2 linked regions of the Pedobacter sp. W3I1 genome follow. The protein of the gene in region 1 interacts with the protein of each later gene in a pairwise test. Links are inferred from orthologs where the notes say so. Each region holds a gene or a part of one and is shown in the gene's direction. Other genes may lie near its edges. The genes, in order: ruvA and ruvC.

The links.
Region 2: the proteins of ruvA (region 1) and ruvC interact in binary tests that used the Escherichia coli proteins (3 or more experiments, as listed by UniProt). The link is inferred for Pedobacter sp. W3I1 from one-to-one orthologs.

Annotation. Positions count from the first base shown.
Region 1 is NZ_JAUSXN010000001.1:778,511-794,936, forward strand. Bases 11,828-14,746 are described here. They hold ruvA (Holliday junction branch migration protein RuvA), read left to right. Parts: upstream 11,828-12,954; coding sequence 12,955-13,539; downstream 13,540-14,746. Other genes in these bases: QF042_RS03455 (NADP-dependent malic enzyme), read left to right, coding at 11,828-12,948; sprA (cell surface protein SprA), read left to right, coding at 13,552-14,746. Outside these bases: QF042_RS03400 (nitronate monooxygenase family protein), read left to right, coding at 1-302; QF042_RS03405 (acylphosphatase), read left to right, coding at 353-667; QF042_RS03410 (oligosaccharide flippase family protein), read left to right, coding at 746-2,236; dut (dUTP diphosphatase), read left to right, coding at 2,342-2,773; QF042_RS03420 (tetratricopeptide repeat protein), read left to right, coding at 2,828-4,525; QF042_RS03425 (DUF4292 domain-containing protein), read left to right, coding at 4,503-5,294; QF042_RS03430 (murein hydrolase activator EnvC), read left to right, coding at 5,480-6,775; QF042_RS03435 (twin-arginine translocase TatA/TatE family subunit), read left to right, coding at 6,823-7,182; QF042_RS03440 (twin-arginine translocase TatA/TatE family subunit), read left to right, coding at 7,193-7,393; Asp-tRNA(Asn)/Glu-tRNA(Gln) amidotransferase subunit GatA, read left to right, coding at 7,412-8,830; QF042_RS03450 (lytic transglycosylase domain-containing protein), read left to right, coding at 9,038-10,441; more of QF042_RS03455, read left to right, coding at 10,633-11,827; more of sprA, read left to right, coding at 14,747-16,426. UniProt on the Escherichia coli protein: The RuvA-RuvB-RuvC complex processes Holliday junction (HJ) DNA during genetic recombination and DNA repair.
Region 2 is NZ_JAUSXN010000001.1:1,000,596-1,016,960, reverse strand. What follows is about bases 11,752-14,609. They hold ruvC (crossover junction endodeoxyribonuclease RuvC), read left to right. Parts: upstream 11,752-12,815; coding sequence 12,816-13,403; downstream 13,404-14,609. Other genes in these bases: QF042_RS04420 (DUF4349 domain-containing protein), read right to left, coding at 13,839-14,609; QF042_RS04430 (lysylphosphatidylglycerol synthase domain-containing protein), read right to left, coding at 11,797-12,774. Also shown: QF042_RS04485 (amidohydrolase), read right to left, coding at 1-546; QF042_RS04480 (hypothetical protein), read right to left, coding at 782-1,291; pgi (glucose-6-phosphate isomerase), read left to right, coding at 1,448-3,094; QF042_RS04470 (pitrilysin family protein), read left to right, coding at 3,265-4,578; QF042_RS04465 (insulinase family protein), read left to right, coding at 4,612-6,693; QF042_RS04460 (hypothetical protein), read left to right, coding at 7,084-7,437; QF042_RS04455 (YceI family protein), read left to right, coding at 7,495-8,037; QF042_RS04450 (DUF5777 family beta-barrel protein), read left to right, coding at 8,044-8,991; QF042_RS04445 (ubiquinol-cytochrome c reductase iron-sulfur subunit), read left to right, coding at 9,026-9,478; QF042_RS04440 (ABC transporter permease), read right to left, coding at 9,541-10,683; QF042_RS04435 (glycosyltransferase), read right to left, coding at 10,683-11,744; more of QF042_RS04420, read right to left, coding at 14,610-14,732; QF042_RS04415 (hypothetical protein), read right to left, coding at 15,812-16,030; QF042_RS04410 (5'-nucleotidase, lipoprotein e(P4) family), read right to left, coding at 16,088-16,365.

The DNA of each region.
Region 1 (16,426 bases):
CTAAACTGGCCATGAAAAAACTGGTTCCGGTGCGGTTGCTGAAAAATGAATTTGCTGATGCGATATCCATAGCAGAAGCTGAAGGTGCAGACCAAAACCGCTTAATGGAGCTTTTGGGTAGAGCAAGGGCAAAAGCAGGTATGTTTGAGGGCGATATGGAAAATGGAGAACTCGAAATCGGTCAGGTTTCGGCAATGTTGAATGAAATTAAACCTGCAAAAGAAATTCTGGAAGATATATGGCAGGGTTTTAGGTACGAACTGCAAAGATTAAATAGTTTGCAAAGCGAATTGGACTTATAAACATAGCGATACACAATTGGTTTACTAACTTTGCAATAATAAATTTTGGCATGATCGAAAAAAATGTAAAGTCCCCTCAAGGGGATTTAGGGGTGAAACACCTCAATATAATGATAACAGGTAAAGTGCAAGGCGTTGGCTTTAGAGAAACTACAAAAATTATCGCCAACCAAATGATGGTGAACGGTTTTGTGAGGAACGAAAAAGACGGATCAGTTTACATCGAAGCAGAAGGCGAAGACGTTTTTCTGGAAGAATTTGTAAACTGGTGCCATGAAGGGCCCGACCGCTCACGGGTAGAAAATGTGACGGTAAGCAATGGTGAAGTAAAAAACTATCGTAATTTTGAAATCTTAAGAAAATAAATTGCTGAATTGTTGGATTGCTATATTGTTCCGCTAAGGGGCTTATCTCAATACGCAGTACTCAAATCTCAATCATAAATGTCTGTATATAAAAAGTTTCTTGGGCAAACCATGGTTTATGGTATCAGTACCATTGCCTCTCGGTTACTCAATTTCATATTAACACCAATATTTACCCGAAGTTACGGTGCAAGTGCATTAGGCGTTTTTACCAAAATGTATGCTTATGCATCTATGACAAACGCTATACTGGCTTTTGGGATGGAGACAACTTTTTTTAGATATCTTAATAAACACGAAGACAAAAAACAACAGGTTTATAACAATTCTTTCCTGATCGTTGCTTTTATATCTACACTCTTTTTAATTACAGGTCTTGTTTTTACTGAACCGATAACCAAATGGTTGTTAAATAATAACATGTCGCACTACCAGGATCAAAGAAGATACGTTCAGTATTTTCTCTGGCTCTTGTTTTCAGATGCCATTTGTGTAATCCCCTTTGCAAGGATTAGGGCTGATGGAAAACCTTTTAGATATAGTATTATTAAATTTATAAATATCTTAAGTTATGTGCTTTTAAGTCTGTTTTTTATTTATGGTATTCCATTGATCATTAAACACGACTTACCGGGTGCAGCTTTCTTTCAAAATTGGTTCCGTGATAAATGGGTAGGATATGTATTTATTGCCAATCTGGTAGCAAGCGCCCTAACATTTTTGCTTTTGGTACCTGAATTTTTAAAGGTCCAGTTTAAATTTGACCGCGATCTTTTTAAAAAAATGCTTTCCTACAGCTGGCCTGTTCTGATCGCAAATTTATCATTTATCGTTAATGAGAACCTGGACAAAATACTTTTGGATCGATATACAACCGAAGCAGAAGTTGGTATTTATGGGGCTGTATGTAAACTGGCTATATTTCTGAGTATTTTTAATATGGCTTTCAGGTTAGGTGCTGAGCCGTTTTTCTTCAGTTATGCCAAAAATGAAAACGCAAAGGTTACTTATGCGAAAATTCTGGAGTATTTTGTAATTGCACTTTCCATTCTTTTTGTTGCCCTCACTGCAAATATCGAAATCCTGAAATACTTTATCAGCCGGGATGCAAAACACCTGGCCGAGTATTGGGTAGGTTTGCCTGCAGTTCCTTATTTACTGGTGGGATATGTGTGCTTAGGTATTTATATGAATCTATCTATCTGGTACAGGTTGTCTGATCAAACCAGATTTGGATTATACATTTCTTTAGCTGGGGCCTTTATTACCATTGTGTTCAATGTTATATTAATTCCGAAGTTTAGTTATATGGGCTCGGCCTGGGTTTCGATGGCAACTTATGGAACAATGATGATTATTTCTTACATTCTAGGGCAGAAATATTACCCGATTCCCTACAATCTAAAAAAGATTTTAGCTTACTTAATCATTTCCATCATACTGGTATTCTCTTCGTTTTTTGTATTCAATAGAAACATTTATATTGGTAATGCCATGTTAATTGCTTTTGTTGCAGGCATTGCTTATTTCGAAAAGAATGATTTAATGAAAATATTGAAAAGAGGTTAGTTAGAGATTTTGTATTAAGTTGATAGCTAATGGTCAATAGCTATTGGCAATGGCCATCAAACCATGAACTATAAGCCATTAACGTAAAGCACCCAACTATAAAAAATGGAAATAAAAATTATCAATACATCCGGGCATCCGCTTCCACAATATGAAACTGCACATGCGGCTGGTATGGATCTGAGGGCATCAATAACAGAAGAAATGGTATTGAAACCCTTGCAACGCTCATTGGTACCAACAGGCTTGTTTATCGAATTGCCGGTTGGTTACGAAGCACAGATCAGACCCAGAAGCGGATTAGCCTATAAGCATGGTATTAGCATTGTAAATGCGCCTGGTACAATTGATGCGGATTACCGTGGTGAAATAAAAGTATTATTGGTAAATTTATCAGATACAAATTTTAAGATCGTTAATGGCGATAGAATTGCACAAATGGTTGTTGCCAAACACGAAACCGTAAGCTGGCAAACCGTCGAACAATTAGGGGAAACTGCACGCGGAGAAGGTGGTTACGGGCATACTGGGAAATAAGTTTGGAGTTAGCAGTTTTCAGTTTGGAGTTAATTTTTGGATGGATAAAATGATATGAAATACAAAGTACATTTTCTTGTCGGGGCTATTTTAGTGAGCTTCCAGGCTTTTGGGCAGGGAACGGTTATGCCAAGTACCAATCGCGACAGCAATATGGTAAAGCAACTGTTTTTTGCAGGCCTAAGGGAGAAAATGTCTGAAAATTATGTTGTTGCTTCTACCAATTTCAATAAAATTGTTGGCTTGGACCCCAATAACCATGCGGCCTATTTCGAGCTAGCCAATGCAAACCTGCGTTTAGATAAACTTCCGGAAGCTGAACAGAATATAAAGCAGGCCATTAAATTAAACGCCGGTAATTTATGGTACTGGCGCTTACTTGGCGAGGTATATAAACGTACCAATAAAATGCCCGAGCTGATCGAAGTATTCAACCAGTTGATCGGTCTTGATCCCGAAAACGATGCCTATTATTTTGATAAGGCCAATGCACAGTTTTTGGCTAATGAGCTGGATGCTGCAAAAAAGACCTATGATGAAATTCAGGTTAAATTTGGCGAATCGAGAGACCTGGTGAATGCGAGAAAACGCTTTCAGGTAAATGGAAGTGCTACGGAAAGCGATATAGTTAAATTGTTGGAAGGTAATCAGGCCGATGTAAAGAACTATTTATATGCTGCAGGTTTACTTTTACAAAAAGGAAATGATCCAGAAGCATTAAAGGTGTTAACCAAAGCACAGCAACTGGAACCGAATAATTTTGAGATAAACCTGGCTTTGGCCGATATTTACCGCAAGCAGAAAAATGACGAAGCAGCATTTTCTTCCTTAAAATTGGCTTTCGAAAGCAATGAAATGCCTCTTACTGAAAAGGTGAAGATTATTGCCGCACTTTTTCCCAAACTTAACCAGCCTATTGTTGCCAAAAATGTAACTGAACTCAGTAAACTGGTTGCAGAAAAAAATCCGGCTGAAGCAAAAGCATTAGCCCTTTATGGCGATGTACTTTATCAGCAAAACAACTTAAAAGAGGCATTGGTTCAATATCAAGCTGCTTTAAAACTGAACGAACAGGTTTATGTGGTTTGGGAACAGGTCATTAATATCCAAACACTACTTGGGCACTATGAGGAAGCCATAAAAGTAGGCGATGAGGCTTTAAGTATTTATCCCAATCAGGCCAGTTTATACTATTATATGGCATATGCCCTGTTTAAAACAGGCAAATATGAACCAGCCCAAAACCATTTGAAAACTTCACTGCAGTTAGATGTGGAGAATAAAAGCCTGCAGGCACAGATTTATGCACTACAGGGTGATATTTACATTAATCAGAATAATTTTGCCCTGGCTAAAACAGCTTTCGAAAAAGCCATTGCAATAGAGCCCGATAATTATCTCATCATGAATAATTATGCTTACTATTTGGCGTTAAGAAATGATGATTTAACAAAGGCGGCGAAATATGCAGAAACAGCGGCCAATGCAATGCCTAATAATTCCTCAATTGTAGATACCTATGCCTTTATTCTGTTTAAACAGCAAAAATACGATCTGGCCATAACGTGGATCGAAAAGGCTTTGCAAAACAATAGCAGTAAAAATGGTGTTTACCTGGAGCGATATGGCGATATACTTTTTATGAAAGGTGAAAAGGATGCTGCATTAGTCCAATGGCAAAAAGCAAAAGAGGCCGGAAACGGATCAGAAGTATTAATTAAAAAGATAAATGAAAAGAAGTATTTTAAATAGCGTATTCCTGGTAGGAGCTGTAATTTTTGTTTCAGCATGTAAACCTAAAAAAGAAATTGTAGTGGCTCCTCCTACGAAAACAGAAACGAAAACAGATAATTCGAAAGCAGAAGCCTTAACCTTATTAAATAGCAAACAACTTAAATTTAATACCCTTTCTTTAAAAGCAAAAGCAACTTTGGATATTGCCGGCGATGCAAATGATGTAACCATGAATTTCAAAATGAAAGACAAGGAGACCATTTGGGTAAGCATTACAGCCTTAGGTGGAATGGCAGAGGTGGCAAGGGCTTTGATTACGCCTGATAGCATCAAGATCATGAACCGAATGAAAAACGAATACCTGAAAAAACCATTTAGTTATATTTACAATTTCACCAATAAACAGGTTAATTTTAATACACTGCAAGCCGTTTTAACAGGCAATGCCATGGGCGAGTTTTTAACAGCAGCATCTGATGTTAAACAGGAAAACGGTGTGTGGGTAGTTTCGGGAAATAAATCGGAGTTAGATTACAAACTACTTTTTAACACACTTTTCAAAGTATCCGAAACCAATTTAAATGATGCTAAAAACGGTCAGGCTTTAAAAGTTACGTATACTGACTATCAAAAATTAAACGAATCTTTGTTTCCTAGCGCATTGCAGATCAAAACGCTGTCTAAAGCAAAGAAAATAAATATTGATCTTCAGTTTGTGAAAATTGATGGCAATGTTCCTGTTGATTTTCCGTTTAATGTACCAAAGAGATTTACAGTTGTAAAGTAAGTTTAGAGACTTCCTTATTATATTCTATAAATGATTTGCCAGGAGTATGTACCAGTTGGTACAGCGGCTTGGCAATCTTTGTTGTATATGAAGATTGAGTGAAGACAGTTCTGTAATAAGCAATTATGACTTTAGTATCTCGATTTTAATATTTTTTACTACAAAATTTTTATACTTTTGGCTTAATGAAGCTACAAAAACTCCTGTTTATCCTTTTTTTAAGCGTGTTAACCCTTTCGGCGGTTGCACAAACTGAAAGCCAGCTCAGAAGGAAAAAAGAAGCTATACAACGCGAAATCGAACAGCTTCAAAAGAATTTGAATAAAACTGCCAGTGGTAAAAAGCTTACTATACAGCAGATTAATACCATAAATGCCCAGATTAGGTTGCGCCAGGATAAAATTGGTACAATCAACTCTGAAATAAAAAATCTGGATAACCAAATCTCTCAGAACACAAATACCGTACATACATTACAAGGTCAGTTAGGCGATCTTAAAAAAGAGTACGCTGGGATGATCCGCTTTGCCCAGCGCAACAGAAATTCGTACGATAAAATGATGTTCATTTTTGCGGCGAAAGATTTTAACCAGGCATATAAAAGAATAAAGTATTTACAGCAGTTTAGTCAATACCGTAAAAAACAGGCCGGATACATTGAGAATACACAGCAAGACCTGAATGGCAAAATTAAAGTGCTGGATAAAACACTTAGAGAAAAAAGTGATTTATTGAAAGAACAGGAAAGAGAGCGTGAACGTTTAGGTAAGGATAAGAGTGAGCAATCTGTAGTATTAAAAAAACTGAGCAGGGACGAAAAACAGTTTAAACAAGATATTACCAGCCGTAAAAAACAACAGGCACAGATAGACAGGGCCATTAGTGCTGCAATACAGCGGGCAATTGAAGAAGCAAGAAGAAGGGCAGCCGAAGAGGCAAGAAGGAAAGCAGCTGAAGAAGCAAGGATTGCTGCAGCCAAAGCCAAGGCCGAAAACAAACCTGTACCAACGGCACCTGCTACACCAACTGCCAGAGCAAAATCGACTGGAGAATTGCTTACTGCAACACCAGAGGCCGCCAGATTATCGGCCGGTTTTGAAAATAACAGAGGCAGGTTACCTTGGCCGGTAGCAACAGGAACAATAACCGAAAGGTTTGGTTTACATAAGATAGATCAGGCAAGTTACACCAACGATGGTGTAGATATTACTACAACAGACGGGGCGGCGGTTAGAGCAGTATTTGCAGGTAAGGTTGCTGCTGTTCAGGTAATGATGGGTAGAACGGTGGTTTTGATCAATCATGGTGAATACTTTACCGTTTATCAGAACCTAAAATCGGTTAGTGTAAGCGTAGGTAACTCTGTTGATACCAAACAAACCATTGGGGTTGTGGCCAACACCGGCGATGATGCTGTGCTGAAGTTTCAGATCAGAAGGGGACAGGCCGCTTTAAACCCTGAAGCCTGGATTAGTAAATAAACTTAAGACAAGTTAAAATGTCTATATTTGTATAAATTATATTAGTGATGTATCAAGGCACGTTATTAGAGTTTTTAAATATGGGTGGATCAGAGATCGTGCTCATTTTAGTAGTAGTTCTATTGTTGTTCGGAGGTAAAAAATTACCTGAGCTTGCCAGAGGACTAGGGAAGGGGATCAGAGAATTTAAAGATGCCTCTGATGGTGTTAAGCGTGAAATCCATCGGAATATCAATGCCATGGATTTAGATAAAGAAGAAGCAGAAGAAACAGCGGTAAACCATAGTCAGCGCCATCATCCAACGGAAGAATCACCGGTTGATGAAAAAATAGAGGCAAGTGCACCAAATATTGATCTGGCCAAGCCTACTGACGAAAAAATTATAACTGACAAAGAAAAAGTTTAAACAAAAAGTTATGTTAAATACAACAATAGCAGCGATGCTTGGGACACCAGAAATTATCATTATTGCGGTAGTGGTATTGTTATTATTTGGTGGTAAAAAAATTCCTGAACTAATGAGAGGTTTAGGTAAAGGTGTTAAAGAATTTAAAGATGGTAAAGATGGCGTTGATGGAGAACAGGTAGATCCGTCTAACCGTGATAAAACCGTTTAATTGCAATAATTTTTAGTTTTGAAGAAATACAGCTCTCTTAAAGAGATTCAAACACTCATTTCGCAAAAGCAATTAACTTTACCCGATTTATTAGCTTATTATTTTAAGCAAATTGAAAATAATGAACACCTCAATGCATTTAATGAGGTGTTTTTTTTATCGGCCGAAGTTCAGGCAAAAGCGATACAGCAAAAAATAGAAGAAGGTAAGCAAGGTAAGCTTGCAGGGATGGTAATTGGTATTAAAGATAATATCTGTTATGAAGGCCATGTCGTTACTGCATCATCAAAAATGCTCGAAGGCTTTGTATCTCCCTATTCTTCTACAGTTGTGCAACGTTTGTTACAGGAAGATGCCGTTATTATCGGCCGTTTAAACTGTGATGAGTTTGCTATGGGCGGCTCTAATGAAACTTCATACTATGGGGCTGCTAAAAATGCGGCAAATCCCGACCTTGTTCCTGGCGGATCTTCTGGAGGTTCAGCTGTTGCCGTTCAGGCCGATATGTGTTTATCTGCCCTGGGTACCGATACCGGTGGCTCGGTAAGACAGCCAGCTGCATTTTGCGGCCAGATTGGGCTTAAACCTACTTATGGACGTATTTCAAGGTATGGGGTTATTGCCTATGCTTCCTCTTTCGATCAGGTTGGCCCCATTACATCTTCAATAGAAGATGCTGCCTTGCTTTTACAGGTTTTAGCTGGTACCGATGATTACGATTCTACCGTTTCTCCTGTTGCAGTGCCCGATTACCCTGCTCATTTGAATGAACATAAAAAACAAAAAATAGCGGTATTAAAAGAAACGATTGAGAGCGAAGCCCTCGATCCCGAAATCAAGTCGGCTATTTTAAAATCAATCGAGCAGCTCAAGGCTGATGGACATACTGTTGAATATGTTTCTTTTGATCTGTTGGATTACCTGGTTCCGGCGTATTATATCTTAACAACCGCCGAAGCCTCTTCAAATCTTTCGCGTTATGATGGCGTTCATTACGGACATCGTAATACGGAAGCGAAATCGCTAAATGAACTTTATAAATTATCACGCGCCGAAGGTTTTGGCGAAGAAGTAAAGCGGCGCATTCTTTTAGGTACTTTTGTTTTAAGTGCAGGATATTACGATGCTTATTATCAAAAAGCACAGCAAGTTCGTCGGTTGATCAGGGAAAAAATGGATGTTTTGTTTCAGGATTATGATTTAATTCTTTCTCCCGTGGCGCCAACAGCCGCTTTTAAAATTGGCGATAATGTTCAGGATGCTATTGTGATGTATATGGCCGATATTTTTACCGTGTTACCTTCTTTAAGTGGAAATCCGGCTATTGCTTTGCCAATAGGCAATAATGCAGCAGGTTTACCGTTAAGTATACAATTTACAGCCAAACATTTTGAGGAAGATAAGCTTCTGGCTTTTTCTCAGGCATTTTTATCATAGTTTTATTGTCATTGCGAGGTACGAAGCAATCTTAATGCAAAAGCATTATATTTAAGTATGGCAATGGCATTTCATTAGCTGTTTTCTAGGCATCGTCTAGGAGGTTCGCAGGTTCTTCTCTTTTCCTTATTATGGAAAGAAAAAGGAATCTGTATAAGGTTTGTGAGGACACAAACCTCGGTTGATGAAAATTTAAACCAATAGCCCATGATTAAAAAAATACTTTTTGCTTCAATTTGTGCATGCTTAGGATACGTTTCTTCCTCTTCCGCGCAACAAACACTCAAACTGGATAGTCTCCCGAAGATTCACAACAACATCTTTATCAATACCGATACCGTAGCTGTACCGGTTGTTTCAGAAAACCCATTAACCATGGGTCAGAACTTTATCTATAAACTCAGGCTGGATTCAATCGCGAAAACGGTGCCCCTTCCTTACAACGAGTACGTGCAGCAGTATATCGATATTTATACCAAGCGTAAAGATATGTTCGGGAAAATGATCGGTTTATCGAGCTATTACTTCCCGATTTTTGATAAAGCCTTAAAAGATTATAACATCCCGCAGGAAATAAAATATTTAACTATCGTCGAATCACAGATGAATCCGCATGCCATTTCAAGAGTAGGCGCAACCGGTATCTGGCAGTTTATGTTCGGCACTGGCAAGGCCTATGGCCTAAAGATGGATAACTTTGTGGATGAACGTAAAGATCCAATCCAGGCCAGTTACGCTGCGGCAGCCTATTTTAGGGATGCTTTTGAAGAGCTTGGCGATTGGTTGTTGGCTATTGCTGCCTATAACTGTGGAAAAGGAAATGTTAACCGGGCTATTGACAAAGCTGGATCCAGGGATTTTTGGGTAATCAGACAATTTTTACCAAAGGAAACCAGAAATTATGTGCCCGCATATATTGCTGCAGTTTATGTCATGAATTATTCTGGTAAACATCAGATTACGGCACAAGCCTCGAGCATGTTCTTAAAAACCGATATCGTTCAAACCACCCGTTATGTTTCGCTATCTACACTTGCAAAAGTGTTAAATGTTGATGAAGCAGCCATTATGGCTTTAAACCCATCGTACAAGAAAAAGATCGTGAACGGTACTGATGATGAACCCAAGCGCATAGTGATGCCTAAGTTGAGGGATATTGATTACGCAGGTATTTACGACGTGTTAAATAATCAGGAAGTTGATGTGAGCATGAAAGTGGTAGCCGCCAATACTGATGATATAAGAGATTTAAGAAAGAAAAAAACTAAAAGTATAGCTACATCTGCTGTAGTTTATCATAAAGTTACCTCAGGACAAAGCTTAACAACTGTGGCCGATAAATATGGGGTAGAAGTACAAGATTTAAGGGTTTGGAACGGTTTAAAAAGCAAAACCCTGGTGCCAGGACAAAGATTAAAGATCTATGCCAAAAACCGAACACCACTAAAAGCACCATCATCGTTTTTAAGTTACAAAGTTAAAACGGGCGATACCTTGTCTGAAATTGCAGAGAAGTTTGACGGTGCAACCGTTCAAAGTATCAGAAGGGACAACCGTTTATCAAAAGCAGGTTTGCAAGTAGGGATGATCCTGAAAATAAGCAAAAGCTAATACTTTAACCAACACAATAGTGTTTATTTATTGATCAGGTATTTGAGATAGTATCGTAACGCCTGGTTTAATACACTAAGTGAAACAAGCAGCTTAATGTCACGTCTTATTTAACTTTTTTTGAAGGGCTTTTTATTTTATGCCTCATAAAAAGAATTGTACCTTTGCCCCCGTCACTAATAAGTTACGTAATGAGTAAGACCACTAGAAAGCAAGATGCGCTTGATTACCACTCGCAAGGCCGTCCAGGAAAGATACAAGTAGTACCCACAAAACCTACAACATCGCAAAGAGATTTAACTTTAGCGTATTCCCCTGGCGTTGCAGAGCCGTGTTTGAAGATCGCAGAAAATAAAGAAGATGTTTATAAATATACCGCAAAGGGCAACCTTGTAGCGGTAATCAGTAACGGTACAGCCGTTTTAGGTTTAGGCGATATCGGCCCTGAAGCCGGAAAGCCAGTAATGGAAGGAAAAGGTTTACTTTTCAAGATCTTTGCTGATATTGATGTATTCGATTTAGAGTTAGATACCAAAAATGTTGATGATTTTGTAAAAATCGTGAAGGCTTTAGAGCCAACATTTGGTGGGGTTAACTTAGAAGATATTAAAGCGCCAGAATGTTTCGAAATTGAGCGTCGCTTAAAGGAAGAAATGAACATTCCGGTAATGCATGATGATCAACATGGTACAGCGATCATTTCGGCTGCAGCATTGTTGAACGCTTGCGAGATCTTCAAGAAAAAAATGGATAAGATTAAGATTGTAGTTAATGGTGCTGGCGCCGCTGCAATTTCTTGTACCAAACTTTATGTTTCTTTAGGCGCTAAAAAAGAGAACATCGTCATGTGCGACCGCTCTGGTGTGATCCGTAAAGACCGTGAGGTACTTGATGAGATTAAAGCTGAATTTGCTACCGATAGAAAAATCAACACTTTAGCCGAAGCCATGAAAGATTCTGATGTGTTTATCGGTCTTTCATCTGCAGATTGCGTTACAGCAGAAATGCTGATTTCGATGGCGAAAAACCCTATCGTTTTTGCAATGGCCAACCCGAATCCGGAGATTGCCTACGAACTGGCGATTAAAACCCGTAAAGATATTATTATGGCCACAGGCCGTTCTGATTATCCGAACCAGGTGAACAACGTTTTAGGTTTCCCTTATATTTTCCGTGGTGCGCTTGACGTTCGTGCAACAAGTATTAATGAGCCGATGAAAATCGCTGCCGTTAAAGCCATCGCAGAATTAGCTAAAAAATCAGTTCCGGAGGCTGTAAATTTAGCTTACAATGCCCGTAACCTTAAATTCGGTAAAGAATATATTATTCCAAAACCTGTAGATTTTAGGTTAATTACAGAAGTTTCTATCGCGGTTGCGAAAGCAGCAATTGAAAGTGGTGTCGCCCGTAAAATTATTACCGATTGGGATGCCTACAGCGAAGAACTGAGAAAACGTTTAGGTTTGGATGATGCCATTATGCGTGCCATTACTACCAAAGCTAAAACGGATCCAAAAAGAGTTGTATTTGCCGAAGCCGATAATTACAAAATTTTAAAGGCAGCACAGATTGTTAAAGACGAGAATATCGCCATTCCAATCCTTTTAGGAAATAAAGAAAAAATACAGGCGATTATTGATGAGCACGGTTTAGAGTTAGAGGGTGTTGAGATTATTGATCAGATGCAAAACCCTGATAAAACCAAACAATACGCCGAGGCGCTTTATCAAAAACGTCAGCGTAAAGGGGTTTCTTTAAATGATGCCACTAAATTATTGAGAGACCGTAACTATTATGGTGCATCGATGGTTGAGTTTGGCGAAGCAGATGCCATGATTTCGGGTCTGACCAAAAATTACGGATCTACCATTAAGCCTGCTTTGCACGTAATTGGAGTTGACCCAAGCGTAAAACGTGTTGCTGGTATGTACATGATGATGACCAAAAAAGGTCCTGTTTTCTTCGGTGATACCACTGTAAATGTAGATCCAACGGCAGAAGAGCTGGTAGATATTACTTTATTGCTTGATAAATCTGTTAAACAGTTTAACATCAAGCCCCGTATCGCTTTATTATCGTATTCAAACTTTGGTTCAAACGATGGGGTAACACCAAATAAAGTAAGGGAAACAGTTAAACTCCTGCATAAAAATCATCCAGAGGTAATTGTAGATGGAGAGATGCAAGGAAACTTTGCCATTAACAACGAATTATTAAAAGATAATTTTCCATTTAGTACTCTGGCAGATGCTCCGGCTAACACTTTAGTGTTTCCAAATCTGGAGTCAGGAAACATTGCATACAAATTGTTACAAGAGTTAGGCGGCGCCGAAGCGGTGGGTCCGATCCTGCTTGGACTGAATAAACCTGTTCATATTGTTCAATTAGGCAGTTCAGTACGCGAAATTGTCAATATGGTTACCATTGCTGTTGTAGATGTGCAAGCAAAAGAAGAAATTGCAACATCGAAACGAAAAGGTATATTTGGAAAAACAACTAAAAAGTAGAATTACATGTACGCCTATATTGATGGTAAATTGACATTCAAAAACCCGGCATATGTTGTGGTTGAAGCCGGAGGTATAGGCTATCATATAAACATTTCTTTAAACACATACAGCGCTTTAGGCGATGCAGAAAGGTGTAAACTATACACCTGGCTGCATGTAAAAGAAGATGCACATACATTATACGGCTTCGCCGAAGAAGGCGAACGCCGTTTATTTTTACACCTGATATCGGTATCGGGAATTGGACCAAATACGGGTAGAATGATTTTATCATCTATCACACCCGTTGAAATACAGACCGCAATTGTTAAAGCAGATTTGCCACTAATTCAAAGAATTAAGGGCTTAGGAGCTAAAACAGCACAACGCCTGGTTTTAGAACTACAGGATAAGCTAAAAAAAGAAGGGGCAGACTCGTTAATTTCTATGCCTCAACACAATACTGTTAAAGATGAAGCGTTATCAGCATTAGTAATGCTCGGATTCGCCAAACAAACCGCCGAAAAAACTATAGACCAGATTTTAAAAGTGACAGAGGGGACACTTTCGGTAGAGCAACTAATTAAACAAGCTTTAAAAACTTTATAGACCCTACCGCCTTTGAAGAGAATATCTACATTTCTGTTTCTCATCCCTCTTTTCTTAATTGCTTCTCAAAACGCCTTCTCTCAAGTTGTTCCAAGCAAAACGGATACGATTGCCCCAAAAAATAACTTTGGTTTACGCGAGAAAGAACGCTTAGGACTTAGTCCGGCCGTTAATCCGTTTTATCCGGCACCTAGCAATTTAAAGCGCGTTGTAGAATACGATGCTAAGAACAAACGTTATGTGGTGAAGGAATTGATTGGTGAAAAATTTGTTTTAAATACCCAATATTTAACCATCGATGAATACCAGCGATTGGTGAACAGTGAGATAAAACGCGGCAACTGGCGCAGCATTTCAAATGCAGAGGTAAGTGATTATAGAAGCACTGGTATAATCCCTCAGATTCAGGTAAACAGTAAGGCTTTCGAAAAATTATTCGGCGGAACAACTATCGATATCCAGCCCCGCGGAGAGGCTGAACTTACCTTTTTAGGACGTGTAAACAAGAATGAAAACCCGCTTTTTAACGAAAGACAAAGGGTACAGACCAATTTCGATTTTAACCAAAGGATACAAATGGATCTGGTTGGTAATATTGGAACCAAACTAAAAATCAAAAGCAATTACAATACCGAAGCCCAGTTTGATTTCGAAAACCAGATTAAACTCGATTATACCGGCGGACCTGATGATATTATCCAAAAAATTGAAGCGGGTAACGTAAGCCTGCCTTTAAATACTTCATTAATTACCGGAACACAGGCACTCTTCGGTATTAAAACACAATTGAAATTTGGCCGCTTAAATGTAACCAGTGTTTACACCCAGCAAAAGTCCGAATCGAGAGAAATTAGGATTACCAACGGGGCACAACAAAATACGACTACGGTAAATATCGACAGCTACGAAGCCAACAAACACTATTTTTTATCGCAATATTTTAGGAACAACTATAACAAAAATCTTGCTAACGCACCAATTATTACCTCACCCATACAGATTACTAAAATTGAGGTTTGGATTACCAATAAGGCAGGTAATACCACCGATTCGAGAGATGTATTGGGTTTGATGGATTTAGGCGAAAATGTTCCTTTTAACACTTCTTTGCTTACTGGCGGGACTTCAGGCTTGCCTGCCGGAACTACCGCAACGGGTTTTTCGCAACAATCGAATAATTTGATAGCGCAATTAAATGCTTATCAGGGAGGCGCTATAAGGCAAACAAATTCTAACGCCGTACTCTCTTTCTTCCAGACAACTCCTGCCAATAGCAGCAATACTGATAACTTTGCCAAACTCATCTACGCCAGAAAATTAACCGAACGCGAGTTTACCTTTCAGCCTCAACTGGGTTATTTATCACTAAACAACCCCTTAAATGCTGATGAGGTTTTAGCTGTTGCCTACCGCTACACTTATAACGGCGTTGAATATCAGGTGGGTGAGTTTTCTACCGATGTTTCTTTTGATGCGGCTAATCCAAAAGTACTTTATGCTAAATTATTAAAGAACGAAACGACCAAGATCCAACTTCCGACATGGGATTTGATGATGAAAAATATTTACTCTATTGGAGGGTATCAGATCAGCAGTCAAAATTTTAAACTTGATATTTACCGCATTGATAACGAAACCGGTGTGGATAACCCGGTAATGACCGAAGGACAGAATACGGCAAACAAACAGTGGATTGCCTTGACCGAATTCGACCGTTTGAACCAACAGAATGAGCGGAAACCCGACGGGATTTTCGATTTTGTAGCGGCAAACAATGCTTTTGGTTCTTACTCTACTGCGAGCAATGCTAATCAAGCGAGTATGTTTGGGGTAGGTAGCAACGGACAAACCTCATTGGTTACCAATACCAATTCGGGCTACATTACCATCGACCCTGCAAACGGCAGGATTATCTTTCCGGTAATTGAACCTTTTGGTAAAGATTTAGCTGCGAAGTTTTTACCCAGCGAACAGGCGTTGATTAATAAATATACTTTTACAGCGCTTTATGATTCGACACAAACCATCGCCAAGCAGTTATTTCAAAACCAGAACAGGTATACCATTAAGGTAAATTACCAGTCTGATATTTCCTCTGAATTCAGCTTAAATGCCATTAATGTACCTGAAGGATCGGTAAAGGTTTTTGCCGGAACGATGCCGTTAACCGAGGGAGTAGATTTTACGGTTGATTATCAGGGCGGCAGGGTGAGTATTATCAACCAGGCACTTTTGGTATCTGGTCAACCGATTCGGATTACGACAGAAAACAATGAACTTTTTGGTCTGCAACAGCGATCACTTTTTGGAACCCGTTTAGATTATCGCGTAAATAATAAACTAAACCTTGGTGGTACCATCATGAACCTAACCGAGAAACCTTTAACACAAAAGGTAAACATTGGCGAAGAACCCATTTCGAATACCATTTGGGGAGCAGACATTAACTACAGTTCGCCATCCAGGTTTTTAACAAAATTGGTTGATAAACTTCCTTTCCTTTCTACCAAGGCACCTTCGAGTGTAACCTTTTATGGAGAGTTTGCACAATTGATTCCCGGGCACCCAAGGGCCTTAAATTTTGCAGGCAGTAAAAACGGGGTAAGTTATTTAGATGATTTTGAGGCGTCGAGATCAGTAATCGATTTAAAAAGTGCTATTGCGTGGCAGCTATCGGGCACTCCTCAGCTTTTCGCCGAGCATGATAAGTCTAACGATTTAACTTATGGTTACAACCGGGCTAGAATTGCATTTTATAACATTGATCCTACTTTTTATAATTCAGCAGCATCTACTACTCCTGCCAATATCAGGAACAACCGGGCAGAACTTTCTAATCACTATGTGAGGGAAATAATTGAACAAGAAGTTTTTCCGTTTAAAGAAA
Region 2 (16,365 bases), 210 kb from region 1 along the record:
CATTAAAGCAGCTCCACCTTCATCGCCGGCAGGTACGCCTTCTTCAGCGGGTTGAAATATAAATTTCACCGTCCCTTGAATATCTTTTTGCATAGAAGCCAGCACTTCTGCTACGCCCATTAAAATAGCCACATGGCTATCATGACCACAGGCATGCATTACACCTACCTCTTGTCCGTTATATTGTGTTTTCACCTTTGAGGCAAATGGAACATCTACCCGCTCTGTAACAGGCAAACCATCCATATCGGCACGCAAGGCCACTACTGGCCCGGGTTTACCTCCTTTTAGCACACCAACCACTCCAGTTTTCGCTACACCTGTTTTTACTTGTATACCTAAAGACTCCAGGTGTTTTGCAATAATGCCAGCTGTTCTTACTTCAGTATTTCCCAATTCAGGATGTTCGTGAAAATCGCGTCTCCAGGCAATTACTTTTTGTTCGATAGCATCGGCTTTTTTCGAAACCAATGGTCTTAAATCTGACTTTTGGGCAAAAGAATTTAATGCCAGTAGCGAAAAACCGATCAGGAATATTTTCTTCATATGACTATTTAGTTTAGGTGCTCTAAGCTAAACAATTTTAGGGAGAGATGGAATTTGGTCTTAGCTGAACAGATAACAACAGTATTTCTGCAAGTATCGACGCTAAGGTTTCCAAAATGGATTTTAGAGTTGTCAACTTTAATGGCAGGTTTGCTATAAAAGTTGACAGCTCTTCTTAAGTATATATTTTTACGGGTAGATCAAAAGGACATGGATCCTAAAAATCAGTAAATGCTTAATTAAACATTCCCTTCAGTTTATCCATAATACCGCCACCACCGGTTTGGCCAGGTTGCGCCGCCTGTCCACCACCGTTAAACATCCCGATTACATCACTAACATCAAATTTACCGTCATCACCTCCCAAACTTCCCAAAACATCTTTGATGTTAAAAGCACTATCGTTCGGGTCATTTGTTTTTTGGGTAAACCTGGCAATCAGGCCCGGAATAATACTTGCTGCCAAAGACTTTGCCGTATCGGCATTAATGCCCAGGTCACTTAATTTATCCATAAAACTCCCCGTAGCCTGCTCAGCAACATGAGTACCTTCTGCTTTGTTACCGTTAAATATATCGGTTAATGCACCGATATTACCTGATGATACCTGATCTTTCAGCGTATCGAAAATAGAACCAGATGCAGCTTGGATTACGGCTTCATTGTGTTCATTCGGAATAGCTGTATTGTTTACAACACTTTCCTGTACGTTTTCACGCACCATATCATTTAAATTTTCTAACATAACGTAGAATTAAAGGTTAAAATAATTGATGAACCAACAGGGACGCTGTATTAAAGTTAATGTGTTTAATCGACATTAAAAATTCTTATTGATTTAGCACATTAAAAAGACCATTTTAAATTTTTGCTTTATTACTTTTACAAAAAAACAAAGATTATGTTACCTAAAGTAAATTTCACAGAAACTGAGGCCTATAAGTATTTAGCCGATCATTTCATAGATATCAATCAAAAAAGCATTAAAGATCTTTTTGCTGATGATGCAGATCGTTTCAATAAGTTTTCTGTTTTTTTTGAGGATATTCTGCTAGATTATAGCAAGAACCGTATCAGCGATGAAACATTTGCACTATTGATTCAATTGGCTCGTGAGTGTAAATTGGATGAAGCTATAAAATCGATGTACAATGGCGATAAGATAAATGAAACGGAAGACCGTTCGGTGCTTCATATTGCCTTACGTAATTTAAGCAATGCCCCAATTTTAGTTGATGGTAAAGATGTGATGCCTGAAGTAAATGCCGTACTGGCTAAAATGGAGAAATTTAGCAACAGCATCATCAGCGGCGAATGGAAAGGTTATACCGGCAAAGCCATAACTGATGTGGTAAATATTGGTATCGGTGGGTCAGACCTCGGTCCTGTAATGGTTACCGAAGCTTTAAAGCATTATAAAAACCACTTAAATATTCACTTTGTTTCGAATATTGATGGCACACACATCGCCGAAACATTAGCAGATTTGAATGCTGAGACAACATTATTCTTAGTTGCATCGAAAACTTTTACTACACAAGAAACCATGACGAATGCACACTCTGCCCGTACATGGTTTTTAGAAAAAGGTGGTAAAGAAAGTGATATTGCCAAACACTTTGCAGCATTATCTACCAATGCTAAAGACGTTTCTGCTTTTGGTATCGATACCGAAAACATGTTTGAGTTTTGGGATTGGGTTGGCGGTCGTTACTCCTTATGGAGCGCTATCGGCTTATCCATTTCATTAAGTATAGGCTTCGATAATTTTAAACAATTGTTAGCTGGCGCCCATGCAGCTGATAACCACTTTAAAACTGCCGAGTTTGAAAGTAACCTGCCTGTAATTTTAGGTTTGTTAGGCGTTTGGTATATCAATTTCTACAATGCAGAAACACAGGTTATTTTACCTTACGACCAATATATGCACCGTTTTGCTGCTTATTTCCAACAGGGAGATATGGAAAGTAATGGTAAACATGTTGATAGAAACGGCAATGAGGTTGATTATGAAACCGGACCGATTATCTGGGGTGAGCCTGGAACAAACGGCCAGCATGCCTTTTATCAGTTAATCCACCAGGGCACCAGAATTATTCCTGCTGATTTTATTGCGCCTGCACAGAGTTTAAATCCATTAGGTGATCACCATCCTATCCTATTGTCGAACTTTTTTGCGCAAACAGAAGCTTTGATGAACGGTAAAACCGAAGAAGAAGTAACAGCTGAGTTAAGGAAGGATGGTAAATCAGATTCAGAAATCGAAAAAATTGCTCCTTTTAAAGTATTTGAAGGCAATCGCCCAACAAACTCAATATTATTGAAAAAAGTAACACCATATACTTTAGGCAGCTTAGTAGCCATTTACGAACATAAAATATTTGTTCAGGGCATTATCTGGAACATCTTTAGTTTCGATCAGTGGGGAGTAGAACTTGGTAAACAATTAGCCAAAAAGATTCTTCCGGAGCTGGCAGGCAGCGAAAAAGTTTCAAGCCATGATAGTTCTACCAATGGCTTAATTAACCAATACAAGGCCTGGAGGTAAAATATATTTCAAAAAAAAGCGGGTTTAGTGCTCGCTTTTTTTGTTTTAATCCATATTTTAGACCGTCCTTAATATCTATTTCACTCAAGTGAAACCAAATTAACTTATTTAAGAAATCGTTACTTGCTTTTACCTTTGATTTCTATTCATTAAAAACAAATTATATGCTCATGAAAAAAAGAATTCTCTTTGCTTTGGCTATTTCTGGTCTGTGCTTAAGTGCTTCTGCCCAAAAAGTACAGTTTACGGAATTCGACCTGGACAATGGTCTCCACGTCATTCTACACGAAGACAAAACCGCTCCCGTTGTTGCCGTTTCGGTAATGTACCATGTTGGCTCTAAAGACGAAGAAACCCAGCGTACAGGCTTTGCTCACTTTTTTGAACACTTATTATTCGAAGGTTCGGATAATATCAAAAAAGGTGAATTTATGAAATTAGTGAGTAGTAATGGCGGACAGAACAATGCCAATACTTCTCAAGACCGTACTTTTTACTATGAAGTTTTTCCATCAAACCAATTGGAACTGGGTTTATGGCTGGAAAGCGAAAGAATGTTACACCCGGTAATTAATGAAAGCGGTGTAAAAACACAGAATGAAGTGGTAAAGGAAGAAAAACGTTTACGCATAGACAACTCACCATATGGAAAATTTACAGAGAAAATTTTCTCTCATTTGTTTGATGGTCACCCTTACCGCTGGCAACCTATCGGCTCCATGGAGCATTTAGATGCTGCAAAATTGAGTGAGTTTATCGCTTTCTTTAAAAAGTATTACGTACCCAACAATGCAGTTCTAACCATTGCCGGCGATTTAGATGTAGACAAAACAAAAGCTTTGGTAAAATCTTACTTCGCTGAAGTGCCTAAAGGTGCACCAATTGTTCGTCAGGAATTCAAATTACCCGAAATTACCAAAGAAATCATTGATACAGCCTACGATGCCAATATTCAGATCCCAGCTATTTTTGCCGCTTACCGTGTACCAGGCATGAAGAGCAGAGAGAGCAAGGTATTAGGTATGGTTAGCTCTATTTTATCAGAAGGAGGAAGTTCGAGATTAAGCACTAAAATGGTTGATCAAAAGAAAACAGCTCTACAGGTTGCTGCTTTTAACTATTCGCTTGAAGATTACGGTGCATATATTACACTTGCACTACCCAATAAGAATACTCCGCTTAACGATTTATTAAAAGATATTGATGAAGAAGTTTTACGCCTTCAAACAGATTTAATTAGTGAAAGCGATTATAAAAAGCTACAGAACAAGTTTGAAAACAATTATGTAAGTGCAAATAGCAAAATGCTTGGTGTTGCCGAAAACTTAGCTGATGGTTATACTTTCCATGATAAGGATACAAACGACATTAACAAGGAATTAGAAGTAATCAGATCCATTACCCGCGAGGAGATCAGAGATGTTGCTAAAAAATACCTGAACAAAAACCAAAGAGTTGTATTGTATTACTTACCTAAGAAATAAGCTGATCGCTTTTTCATTTTAATTATTAAAAACATGAAGAAATTATTCATTATAGCTGCAGTTTCCTTATTGGCTCAAGGTATTTCAGCACAAACAATAGATCGAAGCCATAAACCAAAACCAGGCCCTGCACCGATTATTACTGTTGGCGATCCTGTTATTTATAAATTAGCAAATGGCATAACTGTTTTGGTGGTAGAAAACCATAAACTACCTAAAGTATCAGCAAGTTACAGTATCGATGCAGGTCCTATTACCGAAGGTGCAAAAGCAGGCGTTGTTGGGTTGATGGGCAATATGCTGAACGAAGGAACCACAACGAAGACAAAGGCACAATTTGACGAGGCCGTAGATCAGTTAGGTGCCGATGTAAGTGCTGGTTCATATGGTGGTAGTGCTTCTGCTTTAACCCGTTATTTTCCTCAGGCATTTGCTTTAATGGCCGAGAGTATCCGTAAACCTGCTTTCCCGGCAGAATCTTTCGAAAAACTAAAATCGCAAACCATCACCGGATTAAAATCCAACGAGAAAAGTGCAAAAGCCATTTCAGCGCGTGTAGTAAATGCATTGGCTTATGGCAAAAACCATCCTTATGGAGAGTTTGAAACGGAGGCTTCTATAACAGGCATCACTTTAGACGATGTAAAAGCAGCTTATAAGAAATACATTACCCCATCAAGAGGTTACTTAACTTTTGTAGGCGATATTAAACCGGAAGCGGCAAAAGCTTTGGCAGAGAAAGCCTTTGGCGATTGGAAAGGAACTGCATTAACTTTACCAGTACTTACTAAAGTTACTAATCCTGCCAAAACAGAAGTAGACATTATCAATGTAAGTAATGCAGTTCAATCTGAAATTACGGTTGTTAACTTAATCGACTTACCGATGAGCAGCCCTGATTATTTCCCGATTTTATTGGCGAACCAAATCTTAGGTGGAGGCTCTGAATCTAGATTATTTGACAACCTTCGAGAGAAACATGGCTTTACTTATGGTGCATACTCAAGCACAGGTTCTGGTCGTTTCCAATCTAAATTTTCGGCTAATGCTGCTGTTAGAAACGAGAAAGTTGATAGTGCAGTGGTCGAGTTCTTAAAAGAAATTAACACTATCCGCACGATAAAGGTTACTGCTGATGAATTACAGAATGCGAAAAATCTTTTTAACGGATCGTTTGCACTGGGCTTAGAAAATCCGGCACGTACTGCAGGCTTCGCTAGTAATATCTTAATTAATAATTTACCAAAGGATTTTTACCGCACTTATTTACAAAAGATTAATGCCGTAACTACCGATGATATTTTAAGGGTAACCAAAAAGTATTATAATCATGATAATACACGAGTAGTTATTGTGGGTAAAACTGATGCATTTGCTGTTGGTTTATTCAAAGCAGGTTTTAAACCACGGGTTTTCGACAACTATGCAAATCCGGTTCAAGAAAATGAAGTAACACTCTCTCCCCCTCCTCCCGTACCAGCACAAATTATCAGCAACTACATCAAAGCAATCGGTGGTGCAGAAGCAATTAAAAAACTTACTTCTTTACAGCAAAATGGAGAGATGGAAATGCAAGGTCAAAAATTAACGGTTACCATTAAAAACATGGCACCTAACTTAAGCAGCATGGAAATTTCTATGGGGGGCCAAACTGCAATGAAACAGGTTTACAATGGTAAAACAGGTTATGCGATGCAGATGGGGCAAAAAGCTGAATTAACTGGCGATGACCTGGCTGAAAAGAAAGATGATAAAGGTTATGGCGGTCAACTGTACTATGCAACTGATGGGACTAAAATTGAATCAGCAGGAACGGCAAAAGTTGGTACTGCTGATGCATTTAAATTAAATATCACTTCTCCTTCAGGCAAAAAGAAAACTGAATATTACGACACCAAATCAGGCTTACTTTTAAAAGACGAAAGCACCACTACCAAAGGTGGAGTTGAAATTAATCAATCTACGGAATATTCAAACTACAAAAAAGTTGGCGATGTATTATTTCCGTTTACTTTAACTCAATCGGTGGTAACCCCACAAGGTTCTCAGGAATTTTCAGTTGTAATTAAAGACATTAAAGTCAATCCGCCATTAAAAGCCGAAGATTTTAACTAGGTTTTAGCTATAATTTATCTCGAAAGCCGTTCCGATGTAAAATCGGGACGGCTTTTTTTTGTGTTTTTTTTTATTGCAGGCAACCAATGCTAAGAAAGCTACGTAACCATTAAGATTTCAACAGGAATCCGATTAAAACCCGGGCTGGACTCAAAAAACAGTGAAGATTTTTAACTAAACAGAACATAAACTTTAAACTACAGAGGCATGACAGCAAAAAAACAAGTTATCGCAATTCTATTTGCTGCATTTCTAATCATGTTATGCATATCGGTAAAAGCAAAAAACAATTCGGCCATCGCCGCAAAAATTTCAATTGCCCTGCACAGCAATCGAATATGAGGATCTAGAAATGAATCTATCACCAATTTTAATCTTAATTAAATATCTATGAAAAAACAAAATTCAATCTTTTTATTAGCCGCAATTACTGCCATGCTTTTTGCCTGCTCTAAAAAACAAGCAGAAGAATTAAAGCCTGCTGGTCCTACCCCGGTAAGCACTGCCAATGTAACCTACACAAATTTTGCCGGAGCACTGTTTCAAACCAAATGTAACAGCTGCCATGGTCCTAATGGGGGCATTAAAGTGGTATGGGCATTAAATGGCTTGGCTTCTATAAAAAATGATGCACGTGTAGCTAATTCAGTTTTGGTTACTAAAACTATGCCTAAAGGCGGGTCTTTAACCGCAAGCGAAAGAGAATTATTACAAGCTTGGGTGGATAAAGGTATGCCAGAATAAATAAGGATTAACGCCAAATCAAGAGGATTCCATTAAAAAATTTAAATAAATACACCGATGCAAAAACTACTTTTCACCTTAATAGCCTTGTTATTATGCACAGGTATAAAAGCGCAGATATGGGTAAGTAAAAATGTAACTTCTTCATTTTTCTCTTCAACACCTGTTGAAGATATCGATGCTTTGAGTAAAACAGGGGCTTCGGCCGTCAATATCAAAACCAACGACATCATTTTCAAAATCAACAATACCTCTTTTCAATTTAAGAAGAAGTTGATGCAGGAACATTTTAACGAAAACTATATTGAAAGCGATAAATACCCAACCTCAGACTTTAAAGGAAAAATTATAGAACAAATTGATTTTTCGAAACCAGGCACTTATCCAATCACCATAAAAGGGAACCTGCAAATCCATGGGGTTACCAAAGAATATCAGGTCAAAGGTTCGCTGGTGATTACAGCTGATGAGGTAAAGGCTACTTCAAACTTTAATGTAAAACTTGTCGATCATAATATTAAAGTTCCAACAATTGTTTTCAAACAAATTGCCGAAACCATACAGGTAAAAATGACGGCTACTTATCAACCTAAAAAATAAAATTTTATGAAATATCATCTGAAATCTCTTATATACCTATTTATTATTGGCTTACCAACTTTGGCTTTTGCCCAAGATTCACTTGAAAATGCGCTGAAAATGCCCATCGAAAAGAAAAATGTGCGGGCTACTTTTAAGGCCACTAAACTCATTAACATACAAACCAATGAAACCATTTACAAAAATGAGATGGATTTCAGGGTAGATCACCGGTTTGGAGATATTGCCGGATCTGGTGGCGGGATTAAGAACTTTTTTGGCCTGGATCAATCAACCGATATCCGTATTGGCTTTGAATATGGAATCAGCGACAAACTTTCTGTAGGTATAGCCAGGGCAAAGGGCGCTGGAGTAGTCACGCAATTATACGAAGGGAACTTAAAATATCGGTTGCTGGAACAAACCGATGATGAAAAAATACCCGTAGCAGTAACATTGTTTGGCAGTACAACCATTGCAGCCGTAAAAGCTTCAACCGATCCAACAACGGTGAATGCTTACAGCGAATTTCAGGACCGTTTGACCTATGTGGTGCAAGCTGTAATTGCCCGTAAATTTAATTCGAACTTCTCCATGCTGGTAATGCCATCATACATACACCGCAACTTTACTGTTTTTGGAGATCAGAACGATATGCTTGCACTGTCGGTTGGTGGGCGTATTAAGATCACTAAACGGATGGCTTTTGTTGCCGATTATACTATTCCATTCAGAGATAAAGATAAAAAAGCCTACCTCGAAAGCACATTGGGAACACAATATTACAAGACACTTGGTGCGGGACTGGAGTTTGAAACTGGTGGACACATTTTCCATCTCAACTTTACCAACGCCACGGCCATTCAGGAATCGCAATTTATTACCGATACTAATACTTCCTGGCTTAAGGGACAATACCGCTGGGGTTTTAGTATTGCCAGAAGGTTCTCCTTTGATAAGAAGAAAGCAAAATAGATCAAATTCAACCAAAAATAAAAACTAAACAATTATGGAACGTAATGAATTTATCAAATCATTGGGACTGGGTGTTGCCATGGTTTGCACCGGAGCTTGTTTTTCTGCTTGCGGTAAAAAAAGTGATTCACCAGAACCAAGCAAGCCAAATGGTGGTGGTGTTCCTTCTGGTACGACTGCAAGTGTAGATCTGGCTACGCAATTACTAAGCGTTGGCGCATCTATCACTGTAAACAGCATATTGTTGATCCGTACTGCAGCGGGGAATACCAGCACCTCATTTGTGGCTACACAAGCTGTTTGCCCACACCAGGGTGGTGCATTAAGTTTTATCCAGGCCAGCAATTACATTCAATGTGGCTTACATAGTTCGAGGTATACCACTTCGGGCAGCATTTTAGCACAACCAAATGATGGTGGCACCACCAGTGCGTTAAAAGTTTATCCGCTTACTGTTTCAGGAAATACACTGACTGCTACAGCATAATTTTTTGTTTTTAAGGGTAAAGCAGTATCGTAATTGGTGCTGCTTTTTTATTATAATAGGATTTAAACGGTCACATTCTGCCCTTTTACATCAAAGGCATCGCGTAAGCCTATGGCCAGCACATTAAAGGCATAAACAGTAAACATAATGGCTAAACCGGGCAAAATAGCCAGGTAAGCTGCGTCCATAATGATATAACCATAATGTTCTTTAATCATACTACCCCAACTGGGCATCGGTGGCTGAGCACCAAAACCTAAAAAGCTTAAGCCAGTTTCTAATAATATAGCTGAGGCAAAATTAGATGAGGCTACCACTAAAATCGGGCCTGCAATGTTCGGTAATATATGTTTGATGATGGTTCTGCTTGTACTAAACCCTAAAGCTCTTGCTGCCTCCACAAATTCGACCTCTTTTAAAGCCATTACCTGTCCACGCACTAATCTGGCAACGTCTACCCAGGTGGATAAGCCTACTGCAATAAAGATCTGCCAAAAACCCTTGCCTAAAGCAAATGATATGGCAATAACTAGCAGTAACGAAGGGAGTGACCAAACAACATTCATAAACCAGCTGATTGTGGCGTCTACACGCCCACCAAAATAGCCAGCAATGGCTCCTAAACTCACGCCAATAAAGAGGGAGATCAGAACAGCCATTAAACCTACCGATAGTGAAACACGGATGCCTAAAATTAACCGGCTTAATAAATCACGCCCGTAAATATCAGTCCCTAAAATATAAGTCTTTTTGTAGATATTATTTTTTTCGAAAAGCCCTTGTGGAGTACCTTTTTTTGAGGGCAATACGCAAGAGGGGCACAAATCCTTCAGTTCATACCTCGTTTCTTTGGCTTTTTCGTCCTCACCAATATATTCCTGTACAAAAACTAACTGATCTTTGATTTTGTACGAGGTAATCGGGATACTTTTAAAAGTTGGTGTCTGCCCGTCGAGCATCCGCCCGAAAAAGTTAAGCTTTTTTACCTTAGGGTTCCTGCTGATAATTAAAAAAGTAAATGTACTCCCGGGTTTCTTTTTGTTTAACTGAAGAATCTGAACATTCGCATTTTGAGAATCATCAGGCATAATTAAATAACCTAAAATACCCATCACCATTAAAAGTAAAATAAAAACCAATCCGCCGAAGGCGAATTTATTCCGTTTAAATTTTAACCATACTTTTTTTGATGGGCTATTATCCATTATCTAACCATTCTGCCTTTCCAATTGTATTTACCACTGTTTCCGGCAATACCGATGTATACCATATAAAGTACATGCAGCACATTTAAAACCGGTATTAAAATGAGCAAACTGCGCCTTTTTGCAAAGCCGGTTACATCCCATAAAAATAAGGTTTCTAAAACCATTTTAACCAATAATTGATAAAATGTGATCGCTAAAAACCCCGGAATAAAAAGTCCTGTGATAAAATTTGCGAGAATAGAAAGGTTAAAGATCCAAATGAGTACCCCCAACACAATAATGGCCTTATTTTTATAACGGGTACTCTTTGAGGCCCAGCGTTTGCGTTGCTGTATAAATGCGCCCAAGGTTTCTTTTGCGTGCGTGTATACAATGGCTTCTCTATTTTTGAGGAAACCAATCTGATCCGGATATTTGGCTGCAATTTTATGCAACAGTAGCTCATCATCGCCCGATGCCAGATCATCTATCCCCTGGAAGCCACCAACTTCATAAAAAGTTGTTTTTTCGTAGGCCAGATTTGCGCCATTACAGGTTGATGGCTGTTTGTTTCCAATGGTAGAAGCACCCAAGCCAATAAGATATAGAAACTCTAAGGATTGCAATCTTTCAAAGAAACTTTTCTCCTGAAAATAAGCTACGGGAGAAGAGATCATTTTATAGTTTTTCTGCTCGTATAGGTTTACAATGGTAGCCAGCCAATCGGGGCCCATCCTGCAATCCGCATCTGTAGTAATAATCAGATCACCAGAGCAGCTACCTATTGCTGTTTGGATGGCTTTCTTTTTGTATGAATTTAAGGCCCTGTCTTCATTTAGCTTAATCAGTTTCACATTCCGATCCGCATAACTCAATACAATTTCGCCGGTACGGTCGGTAGAGTGATCATCAATAATAATAATCTCTGTTAAAGCTTTAGGATATTGCTGGGCAATCAGATCATCAATCGTTTTGGTGATATTTTCTTCCTCATCCCTTGCAGCAACAATTATAGAAACCTTGGTTTGGGGATCTGATTTTTGTGGCGTAAAATAGATCAGGTTATGCCACCCTCTCATAAAATTAAGCACCAAAAAACCATAAATTAAGGTTAAAGCAGCAGATATAAGACTAATTAGATTTAAGATTTCCAAAAAAATTGAGTTTAAAAACGAAATAAGTGCCTAAGATAGCAGGAATTATAATATTTATGAGCCAAATACTTGCAGTACATGCAATAACAGCCACATGTTGATCGGTTACATGTTTAAATAGTTCAACAGCGGTAACACTTCTGATGCCAACATCAAAAAGATCTAAAGATGGCAATGCCGATTGAACCAAAAAGAGCAAACAGGTCATCATTATAATATCGGCATAATGCAAACCCGGTATTAACCAGATAAACAAAATAAAATATTGCGAGCTAAACACCAAATAACGGGCAAAACAATAAGTGATGATTTTAAACAGTTCTCTTTTTCGGTAGCGACCTAAAATGCTGTAAAACTTCTTGTATTTCCTGGTGAATTTAATAGAGAGTAAAATCCCATTTAACCACCGGATGTTAAAATAAAAGATCAGGAAAAACAGGCAGAAAAATACCGCCAGAAATACCACTGCGATAAACAGCACATGATCGATCGGGATAAAACGGTAAACAAAAAAACAAGCTGCAATAGCACCAAAAACATTCGTTAATACCAATTGGCCGATACTACCTACACTCATGGCCACAATACCAACAATTCTTCTTTTGGGTGATAGGAAAAATACCCTTCCTCCATACTCTCCTAGCCTGTTAGGCGTAAAAATAGCCAGTGTTAATCCGCAAAATACCGATTCGATAGCACGATAAAAACCAATGGACTCAATGTGGCTCATTAAGTATTTCCATTTTCCGGCCTCCAAAAACCAATTCACAAACATTAATAACACCACAATACCGATGATGGTAATAATTTCTGTTTGAGGAATATCCTGTAATAATGTACTGAAATCGTGAAGATTTTTATTCGCAACAAGCTTATGGTAAATAAACCAAAAAGCAAATATTACAATTGCAGCTTTGATGATGAATGATAATATTTTTTTGTTCTTGCCTGTCAAGATTATCTTTTTAGTTTGCAAATATGCTTAATATTGCTGTAATGTTGAACGAAAAAAAGGAACGGGTTATTATGGGCATTGATCCAGGAACGGCGGTGATGGGTTATGGCGTAATTTTAGAGAAGGGAAATAATACAGAACTGATCAGTTTAGGGGTAGTGAAAATGACCCATTTAGACGATCCTTTTCTTAAGCTTCAGCGGATTTTCGAAAAAACAGTGATTTTGATCGATCAGTATAAGCCTGATGTTCTGGCCATCGAAGCACCGTTTTATGGTAAAAATATTCAAGTATTGTTGAAACTGGGTCGCGCACAGGGCATTGCCATCGCAGCCGCGCTCTCCAGAAATATCTCGGTTACCGAATATTCTCCACGTAAGATCAAACAATCGATTACAGGCAGCGGTAATGCCACGAAAGAGCAAGTGGCGGCTATGCTGCAACGCTTATTAAATTTTAAGGAAACACCTGAGTTTTTAGACGCTACCGATGGCTTGGCTGTAGCCGTTTGTCATTCGTTCCAAAAAATTGCCACAGGTGGTAAATCTAAAACCTATTCGGGTTGGGAGTCTTTTGTAAGCGATAATAAAACTAAGGTTAAAGGTTTGGCGGTTAAGGCAAAGAAGTAGTTCTCATTTCCAAGTTCCCGTCACCCTGAATTTATTTCAGGGTCTATTTATTTATTAAATTTATATTTTAAAGTGGTCCGTGCGGACACGGACCATGGAGGGCGTTGGTGAACCACCATAATATTAGTTAGTAGATAAAAAAAGGATGTCAATCCTGGGGGGGTATTTATTGTATAAAATCAATATAATGACAGAAGAATTTAAGGTGGTAAATCGCCTCTAAGTGTCGTCATTTCGACCGTAGTGGAGAAATCTTTTAAATTTCATTTCAATAACTGGGTTCAAAGATCTCTCCATTCCGTTGCACTCCAGTCGAGATGACGCCTCTTTTATAGGAGCCTGTCAATGGTAGTGTAGTCGACGGACAACTATCTTTATTTTCAATTATAAAAACGTCTTCGACTACGCTCAGACTGACAACCGATAGAATAATTCTTATTGCCGAGCACGATCAATCATATTTTTTGTAGCCTCTTCCATTGCTAATTTATTCTTACGAACAAAATATTTTATAGTGAAGAAGATTGCAACACCAACCAATATTAACATCCACAAATTGGAAATAGCAATAATGATTTCTTTAAAGATCGTCCAGCCATTTACAATACCTAACCAAAGCCTGTTTATAAATGCCGGGCGGTAGTCGTACAAATTGTCATTGGCAACAATCATCGTTTTAACGGTATTATCCTGGTAAAAATTAAGGGTAATGGTACTGAATTTTACACGACTATCGATTTGCATATTCTCGATTTTCTTATCCACATAATCGTCTTTGATGTAAAGAGAAGATTCAACATTGGCGCTTTTTTTCGAGGCTACTTTATTGATCTTTTCAATCGCATCAACTCGATTCTGAGCTTTTAGTTTATTGGCTAAATAAGCGATACTTTGATCGTCCATTTTCATCGATTGGTGATCTACAAAGACAGCCATTTTTGCGATGGTATTGGTAAATTCGTCTAGTTTCTCTGACGGAACCCTGGCTACCAAATAACCCTGTGTACGATAGGAGGTAATTTCTTTTAATGAATCGGTAGATTGTTTAACCTTATCCGTTTCCTGGATAGAGCTTTCAATAGAAAACTCAGCCACTGTTCCGCCCTCGGCTTTAATGGTTTTGCTAAGCTGTTCTTTGGTGTTTTGAACATCTTTAACCCGAAAACGCATGTCTGCAGTTTTAATGATTTTTTCGGCTGCTGTAGTATCTGCAGATTCTTTGTTCAGCTCCTGTGTGCTGACAGCATCGGCACTTGCATACTTTTCATTTGATTTCTGGCAGCCAAAAATTGTTAAAACTATGGCTATAGCAATAATATTCCTTTTCATGATTGTGTGGTTCTAAATAAATAATCATTTTAAATATTTGCTTCAAATGGCCATAAGAAGTGTAGCGTTTTGGTTAGCTTTTAACGCTGTGTTTTATCTTAATACCATAATCGTATTTAGGTAACCCAATGTTGAGTTTGGGGCAGCGAAAGGGGAGTTTGTAGGGATTTCGCTTAAACACATTGCAGGTTTATTTTTTAAAAATAGTTGCAATTTTCAGCAATAGCCCATTAGATCTGAAACAACATTTTATTTTTTTGGAAAGCAAATCCAGAAGCGGTTGGGTTATAACAGCCCCGCCATTTGCTTTAGTCCCGACGAAAAGTCGGGAGCTGCCGCGGCTGTCGGGTTTAGGATAGAAAGGTCTGCCTAAGTAACTTAAACCTGACAGGAGCGGGCACCGAACGTAGAGAGGTAAAGCGGATGGCAGGACTTTCGGAACCGATGCCCACAGGAATCTGCTTTTCAAAAAAGAAAGCTACATTTTCAGCAAAACAGCTATTAATATCCAAACAATATTTTTATTTTTTTGGAAAGCAAATACAAAAGCGATTAGGCTGTCGGGTTTAGAATAGAAAGGTCTGCCTAAGTAACTTAAACCTGACAGGAGCGGGCACCGAACGTAGAGAGGTAAAGCGAATGGCAGGGCTTTCGGAACCGATGCCCACAGGAACCTGCTTTTCAAAAAAGAAAGCTACATTTTCAGCAAAACAGCTATTAATATCCAAACAACATTTTATTTTTTTTTGGAAAGCAAATACAGAAGCGGTTGGGTTACAACAGCCCCGCCATTTGCTTTAGTCACGACGAAAAGTCGGGAGCTGCCGCGGCTGTCGGGTTTAGGATAGAAAGGTCTGCCTAAGTAACTTAAACCTGCCAGGAGCGGGCAACAAACGTAGAGAGGTAAAGCGGATGGCAGGGCTTCGGAACCGATGCCCACAGGAAACTGCTTTCAAAAAAAAGACTCGCTAATTCTACTTAAACCTATCAGGTTTTTGAAACCTGATAGGTTTGTTTAAAAACAAAAAAGCCGATCATGAATGAATATGACCGGCTTTTATATCTTGATCGCAATTGACTTATGCGTCTAATATTTTGAATACCCCTTTAATGGCAATAATTGCACCGATGAACAAAACAATCCAGGATGCTAAAGATACTTGCCACGAATCGTAAGCGAAACGTGCGTAAGTACCCACCATGCAAACCAGTACACCAAAAATCATTAATTTATAAATTCCTGGCTGGTTAGCCGTTTTCATACTTTCTGTATTGTGCTTTAATTCGTTGTTCTCCATAATGTTTATTTTTATGATGCTGCAAAAGTAATACTTATTGCTGAATAATTATAAAACTTAGTAACTTTTTAATCGTTCAAATCTTTGTTTTGCTTTATCTTTATCACTGAGTTTTTCTCCCTGATACAAAGGCTTTTCCCAATCGCCGTACATTGGGTTTGGTAATACGATATACTTTGCTCCAAATAGGTTCTGATTTGCGTTTACCTGTTCAAAGGTATTTTTATTTTCGCGATAAAAAACATTACTGAAATCGCTTAAATTATCGCCACATAACAGGAGAATATTATGCGTTTCATTAATTTTTTGGCGGCGGGGCTCTTTATTGGAGGTTC